Regions from separate parts of the Novosphingobium sp. SG720 genome, predicted to be linked through region 1. Evidence: riboswitches for the same ligand, from Rfam matches in the RefSeq annotation. Region 1 holds a riboswitch; the other holds the start of a gene.
What was found. Region 1 has a riboswitch for cobalamin ahead of FHW94_RS15840 (HoxN/HupN/NixA family nickel/cobalt transporter). Riboswitches for the same ligand answer to the same signal wherever they lie in the genome.

Region 1 (4,594 bases):
AGGCCCTGGCCTGTCGCTAACCGCTGGCGCGCCGGCCGCCTTTCGGGCAATCCTTGCGGCGTGACCAGCCCGACGGACCTTGCCCCAACCGCGCTGCTGCGGCGCTTGCTCGTTTCGCAGGTGCAGGCGGTGTTCCACGATCGGGCGAGGGGGCAAAGTCCGGTCGTGCGATCGGACAATGCATTGTTCGCGCGCGATTCGGTGATCTGGCGGGTGCACGGGGATGTGACCACGATGATGATCGGCGGCGTCGCGGCGCTGCTGTTGCAGATGTTGCACCCCGCCGCTCTGGCCGGGGTGTGGGACCACAGCACGTTCCGCAACGACATGCCCGGCCGGTTGCGGCGTACCGCGCGGTTCATTGCCATGACGACTTATGCCGATCGTGCCCTGGCGGATGCTGCGATCGACAAAGTGAAAGCCGTCCATGCGCATGTGCAAGGCACTTTGCCCGATGGCACGCCCTATCGCGCCAGCGATCCGCGCTTGCTGGCCTGGGTTCACGTGTGCGAGGCACTATGCTTTCTCGACGCCTGGATCGCCTATGGCGAACCGGGCATGACGCGCGCCGACCAGGATACTTATATCAGGCAGGCAGGCCTGGTTGCGCGGCGGCTGGACGCCGATCCGGTCCCGGAAACCCGCGCCGAGGCGGAGGCACTGATGGCGGCATTCCGCCCCGAACTGCGAGCCGACCAACGCACGCGCGAGGTCGCCCGCATGGTGTTGTCGCAACCCGCGCCCTCGCTGGCCGCCGCGCCGGCACAGCATGTGCTTTTTCAGGCGGCGGTCGATCTCATGCCGCCCTGGGCCAAGGCCTTGCACCAGCGGCACGTGATGCTGCCTGCCTTGCCGATCGTGCGCGGCGGCGCCTTTGCCATGGCGCGCACGCTGCAATGGGCGTTTTCCTCTGTACACTGAAGGCTTGCCGTCAGCGCCCTAGGGGTTCTCCAGCCGCCAGTGCAGCAGGCGCACGAACGGCTCGGGCTCGTCGAGCCGAAAAGCCACGCGCTGATAGGCGCCCCGGCGCAGCCAGGTGGTGCGAACGACCGGCGCGCGCAGGTAGATGACCACATTGGGCCAAGCCAGCAGCGCCGCGTTGAGCGTGCCGGAATCGCGAATCTCGTCACCCCTGAACGCCATGGTGACGCGGTCGATCTGCGCAAGGGGCACCAGCAGGTCGATCAGGAAGCCGGCACGAACGCGCACGCCATCGCCGTCGATCAGGATGGGGCGAAAGCGGAACGATTTGACCAGTCCGACCAGGTAGACCAGGCCCAGGTCGCTCACCATGAACATCGCCAGCGCCGCCACGCGGCTCCAGTGGCCAAGGAACAGATGGTAGACCGCAACTTCTATCGCCGATAGCGATAGCAATGCGATGGCCATCGGCGTCAGGTGGCGGTGATAGGCAAAGGCACGCGCGCCGGGGGGAACGTCCGCCGGTCCGCCCCAGCGCAGCAAGGCGATGTGCAGGACGGCGAGTTCAAGCCTGGCGAACCGCACCAGCGGCGCAGGAAGAAACTGCGCTGCGGCCCGTTCCCATCGCGCATCCCGATCGGCACCCAGAACGATACCCCGCGCGCGCACGGTTGCCATGCCGACATGTGCCAGCAGGACCAGCACCATGCCGCCAAGCGCTGCCGGCATGGTGCGTAGCGCGGCCTGCAAGGGCGGCGGTGAGGCAATCGCCACGATGGCGCAGGCAGCGGCGAGCGTGGCAACGATCTGGTTTGCCGCCGGGCGCTTGCCATCGGCGTCGGCCAGGCGGGCCAGCATCAGACTGTCGGCGGCAAGCCAGAGAAACAGCGCCAGGGCGAGCGCAGGGTAGCGTTGGGCCAGCGGCAGCCGCGTGGCCAGGGCCGCGAGCCCAAGCACCGTGGCCGGTGCTACCAGCGTCACCAGTCTGCGATGCTGTTTGCGATGCGCGACCTGCTGCACGAAAACGTCTCCTGCCCGACACGTTGCAGCATGTTTGCCGAATTGTGAGGGGCTTGCAACCGCAGCGGGGCGGTTTGGCGGCTTGCCATTGCGCCGGGGCGGAGTGCTGGCTATGCCCTTGCCGCCCGGTGCGCAATCGCCGGGCGCAAGATCGCGCCGGTGCCCGAGAGGGCTCAATCGGGAACGCGGTGCGGGGCCTGGTGCTCCAAATCCGTGGCTGTCCCTGCAACTGTAAGCGGCGAGCGCGATGCATACCGCTTTCCCGGTATCGGCGGGAAAGCAGCCACTGGGCCGGACGCCAAGACGGGCGAGGCCTGGGAAGGCATGCATCAAGCCCTGACCCGCAAGCCAGGAAACCGGCCGGCGCAGGTCGCTCGTTCCTCCGTCCGGGGGATGGCCTTGGCCCAGGGGATGGCTGCGGCACGGTTCATTCCGTCAGAGCGACGCCATCGCGGCCGGGCGCGGCTGCGCGGGCGCCATGCGTGGCGTGCGCGCGCAACAAGCGTGTCCGGTCCAGTCGCAACCCTGGCCGGAGTGTCTGTTCGTGCCTGCATCATCCCGTTTTTCCGCGTCGCCGCTGCGGCGGCGCATCACCGTGCTTATCGCCTGCCTGGTCCTTGCCAATGGGCTTGCCTGGGTCTGGGCGCTGGGCCTGTTCCACGCCCAACCGCTGATGCTCGGCACCGCGCTGCTCGCCTGGGGCCTTGGCTTGCGCCATGCGGTCGATGCCGATCACATCGCCGCGATCGACAATGTCACGCGCAAGCTCATGCAACAGGGGCAGCGGCCCGTCGCCGTGGGCCTGTGGTTTGCGCTGGGCCATGCCGCGATCATCGCGCTCGCTTCGGTGGCGGTGGCGCTCACCGCCACGGCGCTCGCCCGGTTTGGTGCCTGGCGCGAGGTGGGCGGCGTGATCGCCACCACGGTTTCGGCGCTGTTCCTGTTCACCATCGCGGCGATGAACCTGATCATCCTGCGTGGCGTCTGGCGCACGTTTGCCCATGTGCGGGCAGGGGGCGCCTATGTGGAGGAAGACCTCGACCTGCTGCTGGCTGGGCGTGGGCTGCTCTCGCGCCTGTTCCGCCCGATGTTCCGCCTGGTCACCAAGAGCTGGCACATGGCGCCGCTGGGCTTCCTGTTCGGCCTGGGGTTCGACACCGCCACCGAAGTGGCGCTGCTCGGCCTTTCGGCCAGCCAGGCGGCGAGCGGGCTGGCGCTGGGCACCGTGCTGGTGCTGCCCGCGCTGTTTGCGGCGGGGATGGCGCTGGTCGATACCATCGATGGCGTGGTCATGCTCGGCGCCTATGAGTGGGCCTTCGTCAAACCCATCCGCAAGCTCTATTACAATATCACCATCACGCTGGTTTCCGCGCTGGTGGCCATCGTGATCGGCGGGATCGAGGCGGCCGCGCTGATCGGGCAGAAGCTGGGGCTGGGCAGTGCGCCCTTTCGCCTGGCCGCCGATCTGGCCGGCAATTTCAATGGCCTGGGCTTTGCCATCATTGGCCTGTTCGCGCTGTGCTGGCTGGCCAGCCTGGCAATCTATCGCTGGCAACGGCTGGACGAGATCGAGGTGGCAGAACCATCCTGATGCCAAGGACAGTTGGCTTGGCTTTCGAACTGGGCTAGATGCAGCCACGAAGGACGGGCCTGGCCCGTCGTTCGCAAAGATCGCGTCGGTGCCCCGAGAGGGGCTTAATCGGGAATGCGGTGCGGGGCTTTGCCCCAAGTCCGCAGCTGTCCCTGCAACTGTAAGTGGCGAGCGCGATGCACTTTGTCTCCGGTTTTGGCCGGGGGCGGCCACTGGGCACCAAGTGCCTGGGAAGGCGTGCATCAAGCCCTGACCCACGAGCCAGGAGACCTGCCGGCGCACTGGTCGCTCTTGCCTTGATCCAGGGGATGGTCCGGGCACGGTAACACTTCCGTCTGGGCGACGAAGACTTGTGCGGCTTGGGCTGCACGGGCTTGCGTTGTGGCGGGCGCCTTCGTGCGCCGGCCCGCCGCCGCGCGCCCGGCCGGATCGTTCCGGTGAAGCCCTGCCTTTGTCCGTCGCTGGCGCGCGGAAGGGTTTTGTGCATGCCGGATCTGGCAAAAGTGCCCGTCACTATCGTGACCGGCTTTCTGGGCGCGGGAAAGACCACGCTGATCAGCCACTTGATCCGCAACGCCGGCGGGCGCCGGCTGGCGGTGGTGGTCAACGAATTCGGCACGCTGGGCGTGGATGGAGACATCCTCAAATCCTGCGCCATTCCCGATTGCCCGGCCGAAAACATCGTGGAGCTGGCCAATGGCTGCATCTGCTGCACCGTTGCCGACGATTTCATTCCCACGGTAGAGCGCCTGCTCGCGCTCGATCCCCGGCCCGATCATATCCTGATCGAGACTTCCGGCCTGGCGCTGCCCAAGCCGCTGCTCAAGGCGTTCGACTGGCCCGCGATCCGCAGCCGCATCACCGTCGATGGCGTGCTGGCCTTGGCCGATGCCGAGGCCGTGGCCGCCGGCCGCTTCGCCCCCGATCTGGTGGCGCTTGAGGCGCAACGCGCCGCCGATCCGGGCGTGACCCACGAAACCCCGCTGGCCGAAGTGTTCGAGGACCAGCTTGCCTGTGCCGACATGGTGCTGCTGACCAAGGGCGATCTGGCCGGGCCGGACG
Region 2 (4,594 bases), on a different contig from region 1:
TAAGTGCTGGTCACCACCAGGTCGGGATGAAGCGCGACCACGCTTTCCACGGCGCCATCGGTGGACGGAAAGCGGCGCGCCTCGGCCACGTCCATCGAGGTTTGCGCAGGATCGCGGCTGTAGAAGGACAGCGCCAGAATCTGCGCGCGGTCGGCCACTTGCGCCAGCACCGCGTCGCTGCACGGGTTGAGCGAGACGATACGCGGCAGGGCACCTGCGCCATGCGCCGCCTCATCGGCCGGGGCAACCCGCGCGCATCCCACCAGAGCCAGGGCCAGCAGCGCAGGCAGGCGGCGGCAAGACAAGCGGGGCAGCACACGGCCGATCACGTCAAGGTCATTCCTTTCGCTGGTGCCGCGGCGCGCCATCAGTAGCGCAGGCGCACCCCGCCAAACACCGAACGACCCAGCGCGCCATAGCCCGCTGCAGTCACCAGCTGCCGATCGAACACGTTTTCCACCCGGCCGAACAGTTCGGCCTGATGAAGGATCGGCAGGCTGGCGCGCAACGTGGTGACGCTACCGCCCGACAGCTTGATCGAATTGGCCGCGTTGTCAAAGGTTTCGGATTGAAAACGGATATCCGCGGCCAGGGCCAGGCCGGCCCAGGGCGTGGTCCAGTCCAGCGAGGTGGTCAGCGCGTGGCGCGGACGGCGCGCCAGGTCCTTGCCGAACGTGGCCGCGCCAGGGGTGCGATCGGTCGCTTCGGTATAGGCATAGGCGATCTGCCCCTTGACCCCTGGGCTGAGCGTGGCGCCCACTTCCAGTTCGGCGCCCTGCGCGCGCGCCTTGCCCACGTTGTCATACACGCCATAGGCATGGCCGGTGCACAGCGCGCTTTCCACCATGTAGCACGAGACGTAGGTGATGAGGTTGCGCGTATCGCGGCGGAACAGCGTGAGCCCGGCGTGGAACGTGCCGTCGACGCTGGTATAGGCCAAGCCGGCATCATAGCTGCGGCTGCGTTCGGGATTGAGATTGGCGTTGCCGTAATCGGGCGAAAGCAGCTGGTAAAGCGTGGGCGCGCGGAAGCCTTCGCCATAGCTGGCGTTGAACCGCAGGCCGCGCAGCACTTCCACGGTGCCGTTGGCCCCCAGGCTCACGTTGCTGCCGAACTGGCTCTGTTCGTCATAACGCACGCCGCCGGCAAGGCTGGCCTTGGCACCGTACCAGCCGAGCATGGCATGGCCGCTGGTCAGGTGCGCGCGCTGTTGCGCGTCAAAAGTGCTGTCGAACCGGGTCCATTCGCGATCCGCGCCGAAATCGAGCGCGAAATCGGCCGGCAGCGCATAGCGGCCGTTGAGTTCCACCCGCTCGCTGCGGCCGTTGTAGCCGTATTCGAACGTGTCGTCTGCTCCGCCGGTATAATAGCGGCGGCGCGTGTCCGACAGGGCATATCCGGCGTCCAGCGTGAGGGCGCCGCCCGCGTAGTGCACCCCGGCACGGCCGAAGAACTGCCGGGTGGTGGTATATTCGGGGGTATCGCCGAAATTGAAATCGGCGTCATAGCCATCGATCTGGGTCTTGCCATCGGCATAGCGGGCGCTGGCCACCAGCGAAAGCGTGTCGGTCAGGTTGACGCGGCCCTTGCCGCCCACGCGCCACTGGTCATAGCCATCGCGTTCCGTGCCATTGGCCGCGGCCGAGACGCCATCGGTGGTGGCATAGCCGCCGCCCAGCGAGAAGGCATAGCGATCGCGCTTCACCCCGGCGACCGCCTCGGCATCATAGCTGCCGCGCGAGCCGGCCTCGGTCGAAGCTTCTGCGCCGTCGATCTCGCGCGTGGTCACCGCGATCACCCCGCCGATGGCCGAGCTGCCCCAGATGACCGAGTTGGAGCCGCGCAGCACTTCGATCCGTTCGATACCGCCGCTGGTCAGCGTGCCGAAATCGAACCCGCCCGAAGGCGCGGACGGGTCTTCCACCCGCACGCCATCGACCAGGACAAGGGTGTGCTGCCCTTCCCCGCCGCGCAGGCGCACGGCCGTCTGCGCGCCAAACCCGCCGGTGCGCGAATAGGTCAGCCCCGGCACGCGTTCGAGCACGCGGGTGATATCGACACCCTGGACCGCCTCGATCGTTTGCAGCGGCACGACGCTGATCGCCTGGCCGGTCTGGTCGAGCGACAGGGCGCTGCCGGTGGCCAGGACGGTGATTTCTGCGCCATCGGATGGTGCAGCTTCCTCGGCATGGGCAGGCATGGCCAGCACGAGTGTGGCGGCCAGCGCAAACAGCGAAGTCTTCATGGTCTTTTCCTCCCGGCCCATGGACAGTCTTGCCGTCCATGGCGCGAGGGTCCGCCGGGCCCCGGGCGGAAACTCGTCACGCTTGCGCCCGGTACACCCCGCCCGGCCGCGGAACGACCACACACCGGCAGGTTTCCTGGCTCATCCGAAGTCATCGCGACACGCCGGCCTTCCCAGCCCGCGTGGGGGCCAGTGGCGCACAAAGGGCGTGGCGCTCGTCCGGAAACAGTTGCGGGGGCAGCGCCGGCTTTGGTTCCGGCTTCCCTCTTAGCCCGCTTGCGCGGGCACCGGTGGCGTCTGCCGCGGCCGATAGCGCCCCCTGTACCATGGGGCAAGCCCGCGGCAGAATTTAACCAAGCGGTAGCGGGGTGTGCCTTATCGGGACGAAGCCATTTACCCCCGTGCATGGTTGCCGCGCAGCGACTAACGCACCATTGCAAGATCAGGCCCCTGCCCGCCCTTATGCCAGACCCGAGTCCCTTCACCGGCGCCACGCCCACCCTGCCACCCGAAGCGCTGATGCCGCCGCCGGGGCCGGAAGAGCGCGCGATGCTGGCGCAGCGGCGGCAGGCCGATGGCGCGTTGCTTCAGGCGCTGACCCTGGCCCCGGTGCGGCCACGCGATTTCGCCGCACGCATCCGCCGGCGCGACATGACATCGTGGCGGCACCAGCACCGCGCAGGCTCGCGCCTGGCAGAGCGCGCTGCCGGCATTGCCGCGATCGGCGCCCTTGGCCTGGTGCTGGGCGCGGTAGGTTGGGGATCGCCGGGGATCGATGCCGCGGCCGCACACGATCGCAACGGCCTGCAACCATTCGAGCGCGCGGGCGAAAGTTTCCCCGGCTCGGCATTCTATTACGTTTCGGCCCAGGACAGCGGCCTGCTGGCTCCGCAGGACGCCGCGCGCGCCTGGGACCGGCAGGTGGCCGCGATCCATGGCGACGCCGACGATGCGCCCACGCTTGCGGCCTGGGCGCGCAATCCCGCGGCACGGCCGCTGTTTGCCTCGGGCAGCGGCGAAGACCGCTGGCGCGCGCTGCAATGCCTGACCACCGCGATCTACTACGAAGCCGCTTCGGAACCCGATGCCGGCCAGCGCGCGGTGGCGCAAGTCGTGCTCAACCGCGTGGCACATCCCGCTTTTCCCAAGACCGTGTGCGGCGTGGTCTACCAGGGATCGGAACGGCCCGGCTGCCAGTTCAGCTTCGCGTGCGACGGCGCCATGGCGCGCCGCCCGGTGCAGCAGTTCTGGGACCGCGCGCGGCGCGTGGCCGCCGATGCCCTGGCCGGCAATGTCTTTGCCCCGGTTGGCCTCGCCACGCATTACCATACCAGCGCGGTGCACCCGCTGTGGGCAGACAAGCTTGCCTTCATCGGCACGATCGGGGCGCATCGCTTCTATCGTTGGGCCGGCACGGCCGGCCTGCCGGCTGCTTTCACCGGCACGTATCGCGGTGCAGAGCCGCTCGCCGCACCGCATCCGCGCAGCTGGGTGCCCGTCGCGGCGGATCTGGCCGATCCGCTGACGCTGGAAAAAGCGTTCGAGGAAGGCCGCATGGCCGCACTGGAGCGCACGACCGCCGGGCCGGGCGGTACGCCCCTGGCACAACCGGCGGGCACGGGCCTGCGTGCGGTCGATTCGCCCTTGCGCGGCACGGCACCGGCCGGCCCCGCGCTCTCGGGCACGCCCCTGCCCGGCGCGCCGAGCGGGCAACTGCGCCCCGAAGCGAGCGAGGCTTATGAAAACGCGGGCAAGTGGATTGCCCAGCCGCACGGCTGAACCCACGCGCCGCTGCGGCACGGCCACGCCGGGCCACTTCACTTCCACCGCCATGGCAGCATCAACGGGTCGTTTACCGTCTCGTCTCATCCCCTGTTAGCGCGCACCCCCTTAGAAGGACGGCAGAGCTGCTGCGGATTTCAGCCCGCTTGCCGCTTTCAACAAGGAAAAAGCCGAATTTACGCGAAATTTCGGTGTCGCAACGAACAATGGAGACCATCTGCGCATGCTGCGTTTCGCCCCTCGCTATGGCATGATCTCGCCCTGTCTCCGCCGGCCCGCCGGCCGGCCGGCCCATGCGGCCAACGACAATCCCGGCTGGGCCAGCCTGCGCCAGGCCAATGGCACCGCGCACGCTTCCCCGGGCCGGATGATGGCCGCGCGCGTGGCTGACAATCTTGCCGACGATGCCCTGCTAGCCCAGGCGCTGCGCCTGTTTGCCAGCCACGGCCACGCCGCCGCCGGGCAGGCTGCCGCAGCAGCCAAGGGCGCCGCCGTGGCGGGCGATCACGATGGCGCCGCCTGGTGGGCGCAAGTGTGCCACACGCTCGATCGCCGCAAGGGCCACGC

Region 2: linked by a shared signal. The riboswitch ahead of FHW94_RS03235 (TonB-dependent receptor) and the one ahead of FHW94_RS15840 (HoxN/HupN/NixA family nickel/cobalt transporter) in region 1 are both predicted to bind cobalamin.

The regions. Positions count from the first base shown of each region.
Region 1 covers NZ_JAAZQN010000004.1:241,412-246,005, forward strand. Annotated here, with positions in the region: gene FHW94_RS15830 (oxygenase MpaB family protein) at 61-921, shown strand; gene FHW94_RS15835 (hypothetical protein) at 940-1,902, opposite strand; cobalamin riboswitch at 2,082-2,321, shown strand; gene FHW94_RS15840 (HoxN/HupN/NixA family nickel/cobalt transporter) at 2,486-3,532, shown strand; cobalamin riboswitch at 3,602-3,825, shown strand; gene cobW (cobalamin biosynthesis protein CobW) at 4,018-4,594, shown strand, end outside.
Region 2 covers NZ_JAAZQN010000001.1:691,541-696,134, reverse strand. Annotated here, with positions in the region: gene FHW94_RS03240 (ABC transporter substrate-binding protein) at 1-329, opposite strand, end outside; gene FHW94_RS03235 (TonB-dependent receptor) at 368-2,245, opposite strand; cobalamin riboswitch at 2,354-2,552, opposite strand; gene FHW94_RS03230 (cell wall hydrolase) at 2,708-4,024, shown strand; gene FHW94_RS03225 (hypothetical protein) at 4,251-4,594, shown strand, end outside.